Linked DNA regions of Aeoliella mucimassa. Each later gene encodes a partner of the first gene's protein in a complex. Links are inferred from orthologs where the notes say so. Each region holds a gene or a part of one and is shown on either strand. Other genes may lie near its edges. The genes, in order: nuoH and Pan181_RS12950.

Region 1 (8,241 bases):
GCTGCGAGCACGATCACGAACATGGCCATCAACTGCCCGTCGAGTCCCAGTGATCCCTCACTACCACGCAGGTAAGGGCTGCCGAGAGCCACTAGGTTGACGTTGGCCCCGTTGAGCACCAGTTCGATGCCCATGAGCACGCCGAGCGCGTTGCGCTTGGTGGCCATGCAGATCACACCGCAGGTAAACAGCACTGCTCCCACCACCATGTAGTGGCTCACGCCAATCGGTTCGGTAAGTAGGCTGGCGAGCAGCATCATCCGCGGACCTCGCTCGGGAAATTGGTAACGTCGTCGTTAGCTGCCTGTCGAGCCCGCGCCAGGTAGGCGGCTCCGACCAGCACGACCAACAAGTGGACCGAAACGATCAGGAAGGGGAACAAGTAGCCCGACATCCCTTGGCGAAGCTCGGCGTCGGGTTGGTCGAGTTGATCGACACGGTACCCTTCGAGCGCCATGCCGATCGGGGCGGCCGTAACGACCGGCGTATTCCGCTCGACGGCCGGGGTGTTCGTGGGTTGCCAGGCGGGCACGTTCGTCACGGTGAACGCGAGCACGAACAGCAGCACTCCCCCCACGACCAGCGCGGTAAGCAGTTCGCCGCTCGAGGTCCGCATCGCCAGGAACGGCGTTTGGGCGGTGAGCATCACACCAAACACCAGCAGCACCAGGGTGCCGCCGACGTAGATCATCAACTGCATGGCACCCACAAAGTCGGCACCTGCGAGGAAGAACAGCCCTGCGGTCGCGGAGAGCGACAGCACCAGGTAGAACGCCATGCGGACGATGTTGTTCGACAACACCACCGCGATCGCGAATCCACCAGCCAGCAGGCTGCAAAGCAGGAACAGGAAGCTCGACCAGATCATGGTTGACCCTCCTGCGAGTGATTGGTTTCGTTCTTGGCGATCAACGCTTCCTCGGCTGGCGGGGTCGCGAGCTCGGGCTCGACGAGCGGCTTTTCGGTCACCATGCGATTTGCGGCCGGGGCTTGCAGCAAGCCGAGGAACACGCGGTCGGGCATGGCTACGTGCCAGAGAGCCGCGCCGACGAACATCGCTGCGGCAATCGGCGTGCAGTACTTCAAGCAGGTGGTCATTACCTGATCGATACGCAAGCGAGGCAAGGTCCACCGCACCCACATCATCACGATCACCAGCAGGATGGCTTTCACGAGCACGTTCACCAGGCCGATCAAGTTGCCGATATAGCCGAGCACCGCGATGTCGTTGCCACCGAGACCGAGGAGGTCGCCGATTGGGATCGGACCGTTCCAGCCGCCTAGGAACAGAATCGACGCCAGCAAGCTAACTGCGAGCATCGAACCGTACTCGGCCATGAAGAAGAAGCTCCAGCGGAGACCGGAGTATTCGGTATGGAAACCAGCCACCAGTTCGCTCTCGGCCTCGGCCAAGTCGAACGGGGCGCGATTCACGCTGGCGGTTGCACAGGTGAAGTAAACCCAGAACACCAGGAAGGTGAACGGATCGTGCAGCAGGTACCAGTTGGTGAACCAGCCTTGTTGCTTGTCGCCGATCACGACCAGGTCCATCGAGCCGGCCAGCATCACCGGTATCACCACGCAGAGTCCCAGCGGTACTTCGTAGCTCACCACTTGGGCGGCCTCACGCATGGCTCCGAACAGCGACCACTTCGACGCCGAACCATACCCGGCGAGGATCACGCCGAACACTTCGAGCCCCATTACTGCGAGCACGAAAAACACGCCGACGTTCAGGTGTTGAGCGACGAACGGAAAATCACGCCCGGCAAAAGGGATGGCGATGAATCCTGCCAGCGACGCACAAAAGCTCACATAAGGAGCAATGCGGAACATCATCTGATCGGCGTCGCCCGGCACCAGGTCTTCTTTGGTCAGCAGCTTCAAGCCATCGGCCAACGTTTGCAGCCAGCCAAACTTGCCACCCACGCGAGTGGGGCCCAGGCGGTCCTGGATGCGACCCGCGACTTTTCGTTCGAGCCAGATGAACAGCAGCGATGAGCTGGCAATCAGGCCCAGAACCAGCGATACGTACACCAACGCAGCCAGCACGTATCCGATGGGATGGTTTAGAGGTACAGCTCCTCCAAACCAGCTCAGGATCCAGTCGAATAGTCTGTTTAGCGGCTCAGCCACGATGCTTTCCGTGCCGGTAAGTTGTCAGCGATCAGGTCGCTGATTAAAGCGAAGTTGTCAGTGAATATCGCACACGTTGTATCGAGTGTCGAGGGATTGCTGGTGGTGTTCGAGGTGGACCGAAACAAGACCTAGCGGTCTATTTCTCCCATCACCAAGTCGAGCGAGCCCACGATCGCCGGGACGTCGGCAATCAGGCAGTCGCGACATAGTTCTGGGACCACCGACAAGTTGGCGAGCGAGCTACTACGAGCCCGAGCACGCCAGGGAATCGCATTGCCATCCGAGACAATGCCGAATCCCATTTGGCCGCGAGGACACTCGGTTTCGAGGTAGGCCTCGCCAGCGGGTAGTTTCTGGGTAAGTTTGATCGGCTCGCCGATGCTGCCTTCGGTGGTGCGATACTTTTCGATCGCTTGGCGCACCAGGCGGATCGACTGCACTACTTCGAGCATGCGAACGTAGAACCGATGCCAACAATCGCCGAGCACCGCTTCGAGCGGCACCGCGGGATACTCTTGGTCGGCAGGGTACTGGCCACGGCGCTCGACCACGATCTCGTAGTCGTAGCCTTCGTACATTTTGGTGAAGATCGGTTCGCCATCGCGGCGCAGGTCCCAATCGACTCCGCTGCCACGCAGCACGGGGCCGCTGCACCCGTAGTTGATTGCCAGTTCTGGCGACATGATACCGATGCCCGCGGTCCGTTTGATGAACACCGCGTTGCTGGTGAGCAGCGTGTGGTACTCGTCGATCACCGGCACAAACTGGTCGAGAAACGACAGGCACTTCTCCATCCAGCCCGGGGGCAGGTCGCCGGTTGCACCGCCGACGGTGATGTAGCTATAGGTGAGTCGGGCGCCGCAGACGTCTTCGAATAAGTCGAGTATTTTTTCGCGTTCTCGGAAGGCGTACAGGAACGGGCTGAAGCTCCCCAGGTCGAGCCCGTAGGCGCCCATGCCGACCAGGTGGCTGGCAATGCGGTTCAGTTCGGTGATCAAGACCCGCAGATGGCGGCCCTTTTCGGGCACTTCGATGCCCATCAGCTTCTCGACCACCAAGGCCCAGCCGAGATTCATGTTCATCCCAGCCAGGTAGTCCATGCGGTCGGTATACGGAATGTACTGCCGGGGGGTGAGGTTCTCGCCGATCTTTTCGGCACACCGGTGCAAATACCCGATGTGCGGCATCACTTCACTGACGACTTCGCCGTCGGTTCGCAGCACCAGTCGCAACACACCATGCGTGCTGGGATGCTGTGGTCCCATGTTGACCAGCATCTCGTCGGTACGAACATCGAGTTCGATGGTGTTGGTTGCCGTGGTGTTGGACATGCCGTTGCTTTTCGAAGTAACTCGCGAAGGGATGAACTGCCGGTGAAAGGTGGGGGCGACTCGTGTGGATGGCTAACGACCGCGAATGCCGTGGTACTCCAGCGGCATCTCGTAGTCTTTGCGAAGCGGATGGCCTTGCCAGTCTTCAGGGCAGAGGATCCGCCGCAGATCGGGGTGGCCAGTGAACTCGATGCCCACCAGGTCGTAGACTTCCCGCTCGTGCCAGTCGGCAGTCCGCCAGATGTTCGAAACGGTTGGCACTTGCGGAATCATCTCGGGCTCGTCGTTCTGCCAGCGCGGTAGCATGAGCTTCACGACGAGTAGGTGTTTGTGCTGCAAGCTCGTCAGGTGGTACAGCAACTCGATGTGAGGTTGCCACTTCACCTTCTTTGCTTTCTTCTCATCCGGTTCGCAGTAGTCGACCCCGGTGATGCAGTTCAGGTAGTTGAACGCGAGCGTTGGTTCGTCTTTTAGGAACTGAGCGACGCGCGGCCAGTCGTCGACGCTTACTTCGATCCATGGATCGACCGCCTCGGACACCGCTTGCATCGTGGCGCCCGGGAAACGCTCGGTGAGAACCTTGTGGATCGTAGTGAAGTCAGCCATGGAATCGACGAAAAGTGGTTGAAAGGCGGGGCTCAGGCAGCCCGTATTTGGGTGGAATTGTTCGTGGTAGGCACCGAGCGAACCGCCCGCACCCAGTCGAGGTCGCCCCGTTTCCAGACGTAGGCAAAGCCGACCATCAATACCGCGAAGAACACCGCGATGTCGACGAGCGACGTCCGCACGATGTGCGTGGCCATCTGCTGGGTCGCGGCTTTGGTCTGACCGCGAGGGTCGGTGGTTAGCTGCAACGCTTCGGCTTGTTCGGCGGTGAGCGTCGGCGACGTCGGATGCCGGATGCCAAGTTCGCGAAGCTTCTGCTCCGCAAAGGGCGACAGTTGCGTGGCTGGGGCATCGTAGTTGTCCATGTCGGCCGCCACGATCGGAGCACTGGTGGCCGCTAGTTCGTTCGCTTTGCCAAACACCGTGGCCCAGGGAAAGAAGAAGGCCACTTCGACATCAAAAATGATGAACAGCAACGCGACCACGTAAAATCGGAGGTCGAACTGCACGAAGCTCGAGCCAATGGTCGGCTCGCCGCACTCGTAGATTTCCAGCTTTTCTTCATTCGGTTTGCTGGGCCGGCAGAAGTAGCCGATCAGCAAGTTCGCGAACAAGAAGACACCACCCACCAGCACGAACAGGGCAAGGAAGCCAACGATTTCGGTAGGAGTTGCCATGGGATGTTCGGGGGACGTTTATGAAGCGGAGGTTTGATTCGGCCCGCCGTGGACGGGCGCGATGACTTGTTTGGATTCGTGCACCGCGGTGGGATTGAGCGTGGCTCGCCCCCAAGCGACATCGAGCGGCAACCGCGAGAAGTCCACCAGGCAACCATCGCGCGAGTAGCAGCTCAGGTCGTGGTTTGCCCCCATGAAAATGCAATCCACCGGGCAGGGTTCCACGCAGAGTGCACAGAACATGCACTTGCTGTAATCGATGGTAAAGCCGGTGACCTTAAAGCCTTTGGCTCCTTCGACCCGCTCCTTGCCGATGTAGATGCAGTCCACCGGGCAAGCTTTCGCGCACTGATCGCACGCAATGCACGTGGTCAGGTCGAAGCGGTGGAATCCCCGATAGCGGGCCGAAACAGGCACCGGCAGCTCGGGATACTCGAAAAGCTCGGTAAAGGCTTTACGCTCAGGGCGTAGGGTCCGCACCCACATGCGAAGCGTCACCCACAAACCGTGGGCAACGGTGCTGACCGTCTCGATGATATTCCCTAGCCAGGGCCAGGATTTTTTAATTGCTGTGACCATGGTAGTCCTGCGACTTCCTTGTGAAGTCGGCGATTATAGGGCATGCAAGGCCTTGCCTAATAGCCCCGGCGGGAACGTGCAAAATGGCTGTCGTGAATGCGGGTCTCCGCTGATTCTGGGCCTGGTGGACGCAGGATCCGGGGAATCGGCGTTACCGGCATGCAAAATACACGCCAATCTCTTGCCGTTCGCTTGACTATTGACTAGCTGCTCGTAGAGTGAAGGTAGGAAAAATGTCGTCAAGGGGGGATTCGTCCTTCCGCAGTTTGGGACGGCATGCGTGTAAGACATGAGAGTCGGACAGGTGGCCTACGAGCCGACCCCGGCCACCAAAATGAAGGAATCGAACCATGTTAGTGCTCTCGCGGAAGAAGAACGAGAGTATCGTTATCAACGACGATATCACCATTGTGGTGGTCGAAATCCGTGGCGACAAAGTACGCCTGGGGGTTGAGGCTCCCAAGGAAGTACCGGTACACCGTAACGAAGTGTACGAGGCCATCCGTCGCAGCCAAAATGTTGAGCAGGCTCAAAATGTTGAGCAGACCGGCGATTCGTCGGCCGCTGCTGAGTAGTTTCCTGCCATTCGGTAAACACCGCTCAAATTATTGCAGCGGTTGCTCAATTCTTTTGTGGTTAATTGCCGATACCTGTAGTTCAACCTGCTGGGGTGGGTTGACGATTGGCCGTTAGCTTTCTATACCAAGTTGCTTACCCGAAACGTGGTAACAACAGCTAAGCGGGCACCGGCCTTTCTTAGCGAACCTCCCCGGGTGCAAAAGCCTCTCTTTTGGGGCAATTGCGAATAGACGGCCCCTTCGTCTAGTGGTCTAGGACTCCGGCCTTTCACGCCGGCAACACGGGTTCGAACCCCGTAGGGGTCACTTTTAGTGGAAGCAGACCTCGGGAATCGCAAGATTCCCGAGGTTTTCCGCTTTCTGGGCTGTCGCTTGGTTTTGCACCGCAGTTTCCGGTGCCTTCTTCAGCGAATCTTCAGTGCTAGGTTCCGAGGTCGAAGTCGATATCGAGAGTCTGACGACGGTGCTGGACCGCTAATTGTCTGTTTGAGGATCTGCGGTATCTGTTGCTGGGAATTCATCACCGCCTGCGTTTTGGGCGGACTGCTCGTTTTGGCCTTGAGGCTCTTGGTGCTGGCGGTCGCGAGGAAAGGCAGAACGCAGGCCGTCGATATGTTCGTGCAAATCGGACCGAATGGTGGCCCACATTGGGTCCAGGATAAAGTCAATTCCTTCGCGTCTCGCAAGCTTTGCTGCTGGTACGAAATCGCTATCTCCAGAAACTAGGACTATCTGATCGACCTGCTTCTTGTAGGCCAATGAAGCGATGTCCAAGCCAATCCTGATGTCAACACCCTTCTGTTTCGCATCATAGACAACGTCTTCGTCCTTCAATTCGCTAAGTTTCGTCGAGCCGCGAAGTAGTTTGGTGAGTTTCTTACCACTCAATTTCCACTCCGCCGAATCACCATTAATGTAGCCAAGTCTGATTGCTACTTTTCGCTTCCGTTTTAGCAACTCAAAAAATGAGGTTCGCCAAATCGCTGTTGCGCTCTTACCGAGATCGATTCCCTTTTTCGAAACAGGGTTTTGGATCCTCTTGGTGAGTGGAGCACAGTCGTAATAGAAAATGCGGTACAGGGAGCGTTTTTTGCTACTACCCTTCCCACCCGTCGACGGACTCCTGTCTCGTAGGTGTTCGTTGCACATCCAGACCATGTCTTTCGCTACTTGGTCAGGTGTTGCCGAACCCCGGAGATAGCGATATCGCTTAAGAAAGAAGCTACCGTCTACTAGAATTGCTGTCGGCATAAAAAGAACCCCCTGGTTTCAGCCACCCCGCAATAGATTGGGAGCGCGTACTAGCAGGGGGTTGTTCTTTGAAGTTGGAGTCAATGGGTAATCCCATCAACATACAAATTATGGCATCGTTATCGTCAAATTTCAAACAGTATCCTTTGCTTTGTAGCAAATAATTCCATAAATAGTTGGTGGAAAAGGGTTTGCGTCATTTTGTGCGTTTCGACAGTTGGTGTTTGATACTTTCATTTATTCATGTGACGCTCGCAATTACCACCACCCTAGCCCCCTCCGTAAAGCCGCCCGATTAACCATTTTTCGCTTCGAAATGGCCACCTCATCTGCTATAACGGAGTGGGGTACAAGTGTATATGTGTTGGTTTGGTTTTCGGTGATTGGTTAGGTAAAAAAACAGGGGGAGTCGGATGGATTGCAAGCGTCGATTGCTGAGTGTGAGGCAACAGCGTTCGGCATGGGGCACTTACCCGCCATTTGCCCCCACTCGCTGCCGGGGTGGGGCGAAATGGTGGGACGGCGGTTTCGGGGCGCGCGAAAAAGTGTCGGTAAAACAAGCTTCTATGTGAAGTCCGCCAGGCTGGTGAAGCCAGAATAAAGCCCCCACGAATCGATTTCGCGGTTTTGGGGGCAAAACTCCGGAGCCCTTCACCGGCCCCCGGCGAGCGACTCGCTGCGGGTGTTCGACGGCCAACTGAATCGCTAGAGTGCAGTGCTGCCCCCCCCGTCGCTGGGCACCGCGTATTGATAGGCTCCGTTCCGCGGAGCATGTTCATCTTCGTTCCTCTCATTTCATTGCATCGATCCATGTACGACGCCTTGCTACTGGTTTCGTTCGGAGGCCCCGAGGCACCCGACGAGGTCATGCCCTTTTTGGAAAACGTGTTGCGGGGCAAGAACGTGCCTCGTGAGCGGATGCTCGAAGTCGCGGAGCACTACCAGCACTTCGGCGGGGTCAGTCCCATCAACGAGCAGAACCGGCAGTTGATCGCTGCGCTCAAGGACGACTTTGCTGCCAACGGAGTGGAGCTACCGATCTATTGGGGCAATCGCAATTGGCATCCACTGCTGCCCGAC
Region 2 (8,260 bases), 1.3 Mb from region 1 along the record:
CGAGCGCGCCGATGGTCCACTGTAGCGAACCATTGCGATCGACCGTCGCTCGTTGATGGGCGAAATGCCAGACATTGTGCGACCAGTTCTGCAAATTCACATATCGCAGCTTGGCGTTGGGCTCCACGATCAGCTCGATCGAACCGCAGTGTAATCCGCCCGCGGTCGGGGAGGTACTGGCGGTTTCGGTCAGCAGTGTTGCTTCGGCACCGTCGTCAAGAATCACCAAAGTCTTGGAAAGGTCGGTGCCGCCATCGCCGAGTGCGGACAGGGCGTGTAGCGGTTCCGAAATAGCGACTCCCTTCGGCACGTAAAGCAGCGTGCCGCCGCTCCAGCAGGCTGCGTGCAAGGCAGCGAACTTATCCTTGGCGGGATCGACCACGTGACGTTCGAAGAACGGCCGCAGCAAATCGGCGTACTCGCACACCAGACGATCGAGGCTACCGAACAGCACACCAGTACTGGCGAGCGAGTCCGACAACGAATCACTCGCGGCCTGGCTGTTATAACCAACCAGCTGCCCCCCCAGGTCGACGTCGTGCGTCAGCAAGCCGGGATTCAGCGATGGGGCTTCGGTCGGCTCGATCGGCAACGCAAACTTGTTCAAGTGGAACATGCGAATATCGGTACGCATCCACTCTTCATCGTTGCGGGCAGGCCAGTCGAGCTGCTCAAAACGATCCCAAGCCTGGCGACGCATGTCGACCAGCCAGGCCGGTTCGTTGGGGCGAGCCGCGAGGAACGCCTCGAAGTCAGTCTTGGTAAAACCTTGGATTTCCAATGCAGCAGTCATTCGTGTCTGGTGAAACCTTCGTTAGGTGGGTTGTCTGGATCGGTGGCAGAGAGCGGTTGGCACTGCAGGGGATCGTCTATCAACGAACCAACGGTAGCACGACTAAACCACGTAACGCCAAGTGCAGGAGGGATTCGCGAAGCAGGTGCGATTAGCCCACACTGCCTTCCATTTGCAGTTCGATCAGGCGGTTCATTTCCACTGCGTACTCCATCGGCAGTTCCTTGATCAACGGCTCGATAAAGCCACTAACGATCATCGAGCTTGCTTCCGCTTCGGTCAAACCACGGCTCATCAGGTAGAACAGTTGCTCTTCGCCGATGCGCGAAACGCTTGCTTCGTGCTCGATCTGAACTTGCTGTTCTTCGACTTCAATGTAGGGATAGGTATCGCTGCGGCTGTCGGGATCGAGAATCAACGCGTCGCAAACCACGTTGCTCTTGGAGTTGATCGCTCCATCTTCGACTTTGCAGAGACCGCGATAGCTGCTGCGGCCGCCGTTCTTGCTGATACTCTTCGAAATGATTCGGCCCGAGGTGTTTGGAGCACAGTGCACGAGCTTGGCACCCGCGTCCTGATGCTGCCCCTTGGAAGCAAACGCGATCGAGAGGATCTCGCCGCGAGCACCGGGCTCCATCATGTAGACCGCAGGGTACTTCATGGTCAGCTGGCTACCGAGGTTGCCGTCGATCCATTCCATCAACGCGTTTTCATAGGCCATGGCCCGCTTGGTGACCAGGTTGTAGATGTTGTTGGCCCAGTTCTGAATGGTCGTGTAACGGCAGCGACCATTCTTCTTCACCATGATCTCGACCACGGCCGAGTGCAGACTTTCGGTCGAGTACATCGGCGCGGTGCAACCTTCCACGTAGTGCACCTCGGCCCCTTCGTCGACGATGATCAGCGTCCGCTCGAACTGGCCCATGCTCTCGGCATTAATGCGGAAGTAAGCCTGAAGCGGGAAGTCGATCTTCACTCCGGGAGGAACATAGATGAACGAACCGCCTGACCATACGGCCGAGTTGAGCGCGGCGAACTTGTTGTCTTCCGGCGGAATGATCTTGCCGAAGTACTCGCGTAGTAACTCGGGATGCTCCCGAACTGCGGTATCGGTGTCGGTGAAGATCACGCCCTTCTTAGCGAGGTCTTCCTGCAACGAGCCGTAAACCACTTCGCTCTCAAACTGGGCTTTCACGCCAGCCAGGAACTTGCGTTCCGCTTCGGGAATGCCGAGCTTATCGAACGTGTCTTTGATTTCTTGAGGAACGTCGTCCCAGGTCTTGCCTTGCCCATCGGTCGGCTTCAGGTAGTAATAGACATCTTGGAAGTCGAGTTTGATGTTGCCACCCCAATTCGGCATCGGCTTCGACTCGAAAATATCGAGCGAGTCGAGGCGGAACTTCCGCATCCAGTCGGGCTCGTTCTTGAGCGCCGAGATTTGCTCGACCACTTCACGATCAAGACCCTTGCGAGCCTTAAACACTCCGGTGGTTTGCGTGATGAAGTCGTACTTATTAATTTCGCCAATCACAGGCTGTTCGATGGGGGTAGCTACGTCTGTGGACATAATCTGTCTTTCGCTTGGCGTTTGGGTCGCCGAATAGTCTAGGTAGGGAAGCAGGTGAAAGGCCGCGAGGGCACTTCACCACCTAATAGGTATGACCAAAAAACAAGGGCGTTGAGATTAGGCCGTGGCCTGCTCTTCGGACAACTCGGCATCGAGGGCAGCCGCTTCGGGGTAAGCAGCACGAATCCGATCGTAACCCTCGGTGTACAATTCGCGAGCGAGTTCCACGCCGCCGGTTTCGACGATCCGGCCACCCATCATCACGTGGGTGAAATTGGGCGTGTTGTTTTCCAGCAGCTTGTCGTGGTGGGTAATGATCAGGATGCCCATCTCGGCACCGCCAATCTCGGCGATACTTTGGCTGGCGAGCTTCACCGCGTCGACATCCAGACCGCTATCAGTCTCGTCGAGAATGGCAAACTTGGGACGCAGCATCGCCAGCTGCAGAATCTCAGCACGCTTCATCTCGCCGCCGGAGAAGCCATCGTTCACATAGCGACGCGCGAACTCTTCGTCCATGCGAAGCTGCGACATCTTGTCTTTCAGTTCCCGGCGAAACTCACGCATCGGGATCAGGTCTTCGCCTTCCTTGCGGTTCGGATTGCGAACGTTGGTAGCCGCGTGACGCAGGAAGTCGGCCATCTTCACGCCGGGTATCGACATCGGGCGTTGGAAGGCCATGAACACACCAGCGCGGGCACGCTCCGAGGCATCCATTTCCAGGAGATCTGCGCCATCAATTTCAATCGAGCCACCGGTTACTTCGTAACTGGGGTGCCCCATGATGGCGTTACCAAGCGTGCTCTTGCCCGAACCATTGGGGCCCATCAACGCGTGGGTTTCGCCACGCTGAATCGTCAGGTTCACACCTCGCAGGATCGGCTTACCCTCAACGGCAACATGCAAATCGGTAATTTTCAGCGTTTCACTCATAAAAGTCTTTGTCTTTCGAAGTTTCGCTTCGGTGCGTAGGTAGTAAGAATAAGAATGTGCAAACGTAATTAGATAGATTCGATCGGCTAGCTGGTGACTTTTTGATGCTCACGCATCGGCTCGCCGTCGGCAGGAGCGCTGACGTAACCCGAGTGGTGAGGAATCGGCAATTCGTCGTTCAGCTTGCCCGAACCGTTCTTGGCGATTCGGTGACCGTTGATCTTGTCTTGGATCCGCATGAGCCCTTCGAGCAAGGCCTCGGGGCGGGGAGGGCAGCCTGGCACGTACACATCGACCGGCACCACCAGGTCGACCCCCTTCACAACGTGGTATCCATACTTGAAGTAAGGACCACCACCCACGGTGCACGCTCCCATGGCAATCACGAACTTGGGATCGGGCATCAAGTTATAGAGTCGGCGGACTCGACTGGCCATTTTGTAAGTCACGGTTCCTGCTACGATCATCAGGTCGGCTTGACGCGGGGTCGCACGAAACGCCCCAGCGCCGAAGCGGTCCATATCGAACCGGCCCGCACCCGCAGCCATCATTTCAATGGCACAACAGGCCAGGCCGAACGTCATCGGCCAAATGCTCGACTGACGCGCCCAGTTAATGGCTTGCTCCACCGTGGTGGTAACAACGCCTTCCTCAAAACGGCCTTCAATCCATGGCTCGTGCATTGCAGTATCTTCGGTTGTATCTTTTGTCTTGGTGTCGGTGGTAACCAGCAGTCTGGCGACCTGTAGTTAGTTCTCTTCGGGCAGTGGATCGCTTAGAGAGTCGTCGCCTGCACGACTCGGTTCGAACGAACAGCAACTGTCGCCTTGAGGGCGGCACCCGGAGAGCTTGAGCGATTCACCAAGCACCTCGGAAAAAAGCATTCGTTCCATTGCACAGATGCTCTTGTCCTGCTCCACGAGTTCAGGATAGGGACAGGCCATGGCCGTGAGCACTGGCAGCTCATCCGATTTCATTTCGACTTCAAAAGGAATCCGCCGTTGCTGCATCATCTGAGCGAGATTTTGCATCTTCTCTCCCAGCGTTGCGCCCGACAATTCGCCGGCCCGCGATGCTAGTTGAGTCGCAATCCGCTTGAGCAACCCGGCCTGGATTTCCGGATCTTCGATAGCACGAATCTCCGCCCAGAGCACGTCGACCAAATCGGCGTAGTTGTTTCCGCTGGTTCGCCTTCCCTTTTCGGTCAGCTGGTACGAGTGACGCGGACGTCCACGACCTCGCCGCTCGGACTCTTCGCGAGTGATGAGACCATCGTCCATCAATCGCGTCAGCCGCTGCCGCACCGCCGTGGCCGTGACGCCGAGGGCGTCGACCAGTTCGGTGATCTCAACACTGCCACGCTTGCGTAGCAAGTTGAGCAGGGCGTCGTCAGAATCGAAAACGGTTGCAGACATACCCAATCGACCGGGGGGATAGAGGCGACGCTACCCAATATTGGTAGCATTCCATGCGTTACTGCTTATATGGTAAGGCTTTACCTATTATTGACAAGAAGGGGTTTGAAAAATAGCCCTGAATGTCTTCTATCGCCGCAAACTATTGAACCGTAACGGTTTATTGACTATAAGGCCTATCTTACCCCAATGATTTTATGCGTGACCCGTAACACGTTTCGGGTTTCCACGTATCAGGTTTTGGCGGGCGAGCTTGGCTCGCATTATTCAACAGGCGAATAATCACACCCTTACCGGATTCAGCGATGTTCTTGCGTAAGTACGCCTTTTGGCCCTTTTTTCTGGCTCTTTTCCTGCTCGTGGTAGCGGCAACCACCTCCACTACCGCCTGGGCTCAGGATGCCGAGCCTGGCACCACGGCCGAATCAGCCGACACCGACATTGCTGAAACCAGCTCTGAACCAACCGACTCAGAGGATACCCCAGAAGAGGGGTGGATTCGCAAGCTCGAACGCCAAATCGACCAATTCTTTGGAGTTCTTGTCAGTTATATGGTGGCGGTCCTGTTTTACGACTTTGGCACTTCTAATTGGCTAGGAACTTCGGTGCCGTTTGTTGTGGTTTGGCTGGCCGGTGGGGCCATCTTCCTGACCTTCCGCATGGGGTTTATCAACCTGCGGGCATTCGGGCACGCGATTCGAGTCACCAAGGGCGACTATGACGATCCCGACGATCCGGGCGAAGTCACCCACTTCCAAGCACTCACCTCCGCTTTGTCGGCAACCGTGGGTTTGGGCAACATCGCAGGTGTCGCCATCGCGGTTGGTACCGGCGGCCCTGGGGCTTTGTTCTGGATGATTGCAGCGGGCTTCTTCGGTATGACCAGCAAGTTCGTCGAGTGCACGCTCGGCCAGGCTTACCGCAAGGTGGAGCCCGATGGCCACGTGTCAGGCGGCCCAATGCGTTATTTGGATGTTGGTCTAAGCGAGATGGGACTCGGTGCGCTCGGCAAAGTGCTGTCGATCGTTTTTGCCCTGTTGTGCATCGGCGCCTCGTTCGGCGGTGGCTGTGCGTTCCAGGTCAATCAATCGATGAACCTGGTGAAGTCGCAATTGTCGATCGTCGACCAGTATGGCTGGATCTACGGTTTGGTCATGGTGGTCGCCGTGGGTATCGTGATCATCGGCGGCATTCGCCGAATCGCTGCGACCGCCGAGAAGATTGTACCGCTTATGTGCGGTGTCTATGTGCTTGCCTCGCTGGCGGTGTTGTTTCAGCACTACGATCGTATTCCATGGGCTTTCCAGCATATTTTCAGCGAGGCCTTCGAGCTCAAGAGTGCCTTTGGTGGCATGCTCGGCGTGATGGTCATCGGCATCAAGCGTTCCTCGTTCTCCAACGAGGCGGGCGTTGGTTCGGCGGCGATTGCCCACTCGGCAGCGAAGACTGACCACCCCATCCGCGAAGGTGTTGTCGCCTTGCTCGAACCCTTTATCGATACCATCGTCGTCTGCACGATGACCGGCTTGGTCATCATCATCTCGGGCGTTTACGATGCTGAGCAGTATCCCAAAGCTGCCGAGGCGATTGCTGCGAACGACGGAGCGGGCCTCACCAGCATGGCGTTTGAGCAAGTGATCTCATGGTTCCCCTACGTGCTTACCGTAGCGGTCGTGCTATTCGCCTACTCGACCATGATCTCCTGGTCGTACTATGGTGAACGATGCTTTACCTTCCTGTTCGGTCGCAAGTGGTCGCTGGCTTACCGCATCGCGTTCTTGTTCGCGGTGCTGCTCGGATCAGTGATCAAGGCAACGAACGTGCTCGACTTCAGCGATCTGATGATTCTCTCAATGGCCTTCCCCAACATGCTCGGCTTGTTCCTGCTTAGCGGTAAAGTAAAACGCTTGCTCGACGACTACTGGACCACGCTGAAAACGGGTGGCTTCGCCAGCGAAGAGCATCACGGCAAACCGCGTGGGGCCAACTAGCTGGCCATCGCGTCGACCAGATCGCGCGGAAAGAACTCCGTCACCACCGCCTGAAACTCTTCGGGCGTGGTGACCCGGGCGACGTGTTTGCGGAAGTCGCGGGCGCCGCGGCGGCCTTGGGCGTAGCAGCACGCGAACTTACGCATTAGCACGGTACCCTTCTCGGGCCCGAATCGCTCGCAGACCAAGCGGTAATGATGCAGCATCAACTCACGCTGCTCGCTGAGCGTCGGCTCTTCGGGCACTGGCTCGCCGCGCAGCGCGGCAGCCGCATGGGCGAAGAGCCACGGCTTGTTCAAACACGCGCGGGCGATCATCACCGCGTCGATATCGTATCGCTCGAACGCGCTGACCACCTTCGCAGCGGTGTCGAGGTCGCCGTTGCCGATCAGCGGAATTCGCTTGAGATACGGCTTGATCGCCGATATTTTGTCCCAGTCGGCTTCACCGCGGAACATATCGGCCGCAGTACGACCATGCACCGTTAACGCGGCCGCACCGGCCCCCTCGACCACCTGGGCGATGTCGATCGCGTTGATCTTGTCGCGGGTGCAGCCGAGGCGAATCTTGGCCGTTACCGGCGTCGGATGACAAGCGGCGACCACCTGCTCGATGATCTGCCCCATCCGCTCGGGCTGGCTAAGTAGGTACGAGCCGCTATGGGCCTTCTGAGTGACCTGGCGTACTGGGCAGCCAAAATTGATGTCCACGACGCTTACACCATACTCGGTGGCCAGCCGATGACCGACTTTCGCAAGCGTTGGGGGATCGTTGTCCCAGATCTGCACCGCCAGCGGGCGGGGTTCGTCGGCGACGCCCCACAGCCGGTCGGGATGAGTGGCCTCCTGCTCGTCGAGCCACACAAAGCCCTTAGCGTTGACCATTTCAGTCGCAATCAGGCCGGCTCCGCCGAACTCTCGAACAATTTGGCGGAACGGGTAGTTCGTGAAGCCCGCCATCGGTGCCGCCAGAATCGGCGGGTCGATCTTCAGATCGCCGATCCAAATGGGGGCCGCCAACGGCTTGGGGGAATCGCTATTGGTAGTGGTAGTATCGAAACTCATACCCCTCAGGTTACTTAAGTTCAGCCTAATTCGCGAGATCCGGCAGCGTCGTATTGCGGAGAAGCACCGACGATTCGCCCGGCTCCAACTGACTGGGCATGGCTTGGGCTCCCCCTGCGGGAACCACTCCCTGCTCGGGATTCGCCGGATCTTGCTCGTCGCCGGTGGGGACCACGCCCGAGTCGAACGTGGGGGAGAGATCCATCGAAGGATCTTGCGACGGCTCGCGGAACGTGGGCTGAGGACTCGTTTCCGATCGGCGATTATCGGCAGGCAGCTGTGGTGCTGCAGAGCGACTGGCCGTGGTCAGCTCGGTCTTAATTAGCATGGCCACCAGGCGTTCCGAACGCAGATTGCCAGGGCGGGCCAGCTCGGTATAGCGGGTGATCCGCTTGTTGTAGTCACGAGTGATCTGCACAAACGCCCGCCGGCTGTAGGCCAGTAGTTTGAGCGATTTCACGATGCCCTCGCCTTGGTCGTTTGCCGGGCGCGAGGCT

What was found.
Region 2: the proteins of nuoH (region 1) and Pan181_RS12950 are in contact, whole or in part, in a crystal structure (PDB 6Y11), measured with the Thermus thermophilus proteins. The link is inferred for Aeoliella mucimassa from one-to-one orthologs. Residues at the interface, in WP_096411122.1 of Thermus thermophilus: Arg36, Val44, Arg45, Met46, Gly47, Pro48, Asn49, Arg50, Val51, Leu57, Gln58, Ala61, Asp62, Ile64, Lys65, Ile67, Phe68, Lys69, Glu70, Ile72, Val74, Glu223, Ala224, Glu225, His233, Thr234, Glu235, Tyr236, Ser237, Trp241; in WP_096411117.1 of Thermus thermophilus: Arg16, Glu17, Gly18, Leu24, Leu27, Val28, Trp30, Gly31, Arg32, Asn34, Ser35, Trp37, Thr54, Asp55, Ala56, Asp59, Ala61, Arg62, Phe63, Gly64, Glu66, Val67, Phe68, Arg69, Ala70, Ser71, Arg73, Gln74, Ala75, Asp76.

Annotation. Positions count from the first base shown.
Region 1 is NZ_CP036278.1:4,505,720-4,513,960, reverse strand. What follows is about bases 1-2,808. They hold nuoH (NADH-quinone oxidoreductase subunit NuoH), read right to left. Parts: upstream 2,137-2,808; coding sequence 865-2,136; downstream 1-864. Other genes in these bases: Pan181_RS17645 (NADH-quinone oxidoreductase subunit D), read right to left, coding at 2,268-2,808; Pan181_RS17655 (NADH-quinone oxidoreductase subunit J family protein), read right to left, coding at 257-868; nuoK (NADH-quinone oxidoreductase subunit NuoK), read right to left, coding at 1-260. Outside these bases: more of Pan181_RS17645, read right to left, coding at 2,809-3,470; Pan181_RS17640 (NADH-quinone oxidoreductase subunit C), read right to left, coding at 3,543-4,076; Pan181_RS17635 (NADH-quinone oxidoreductase subunit A), read right to left, coding at 4,109-4,753; Pan181_RS17630 (NuoI/complex I 23 kDa subunit family protein), read right to left, coding at 4,772-5,332; carbon storage regulator CsrA, read left to right, coding at 5,683-5,907; Pan181_RS17615 (NYN domain-containing protein), read right to left, coding at 6,385-7,161; Pan181_RS17610 (ferrochelatase), read left to right, coding at 7,972-8,241. UniProt on the Escherichia coli protein: NDH-1 shuttles electrons from NADH, via FMN and iron-sulfur (Fe-S) centers, to quinones in the respiratory chain. The immediate electron acceptor for the enzyme in this species is believed to be ubiquinone.
Region 2 is NZ_CP036278.1:3,214,809-3,223,068, reverse strand. Bases 2,179-5,005 are described here. They hold Pan181_RS12950 (NADH-quinone oxidoreductase subunit B), read right to left. Parts: upstream 3,977-5,005; coding sequence 3,380-3,976; downstream 2,179-3,379. Other genes in these bases: Pan181_RS12945 (helix-turn-helix transcriptional regulator), read right to left, coding at 4,043-4,708; sufC (Fe-S cluster assembly ATPase SufC), read right to left, coding at 2,478-3,293; sufB (Fe-S cluster assembly protein SufB), read right to left, coding at 2,179-2,360. Also shown: Fe-S cluster assembly protein SufD, read right to left, coding at 1-793; more of sufB, read right to left, coding at 945-2,178; Pan181_RS12940 (alanine/glycine:cation symporter family protein), read left to right, coding at 5,014-6,699; tRNA dihydrouridine synthase DusB, read right to left, coding at 6,696-7,763; Pan181_RS12930 (hypothetical protein), read right to left, coding at 7,789-8,260. UniProt on the Escherichia coli protein: NDH-1 shuttles electrons from NADH, via FMN and iron-sulfur (Fe-S) centers, to quinones in the respiratory chain. The immediate electron acceptor for the enzyme in this species is ubiquinone.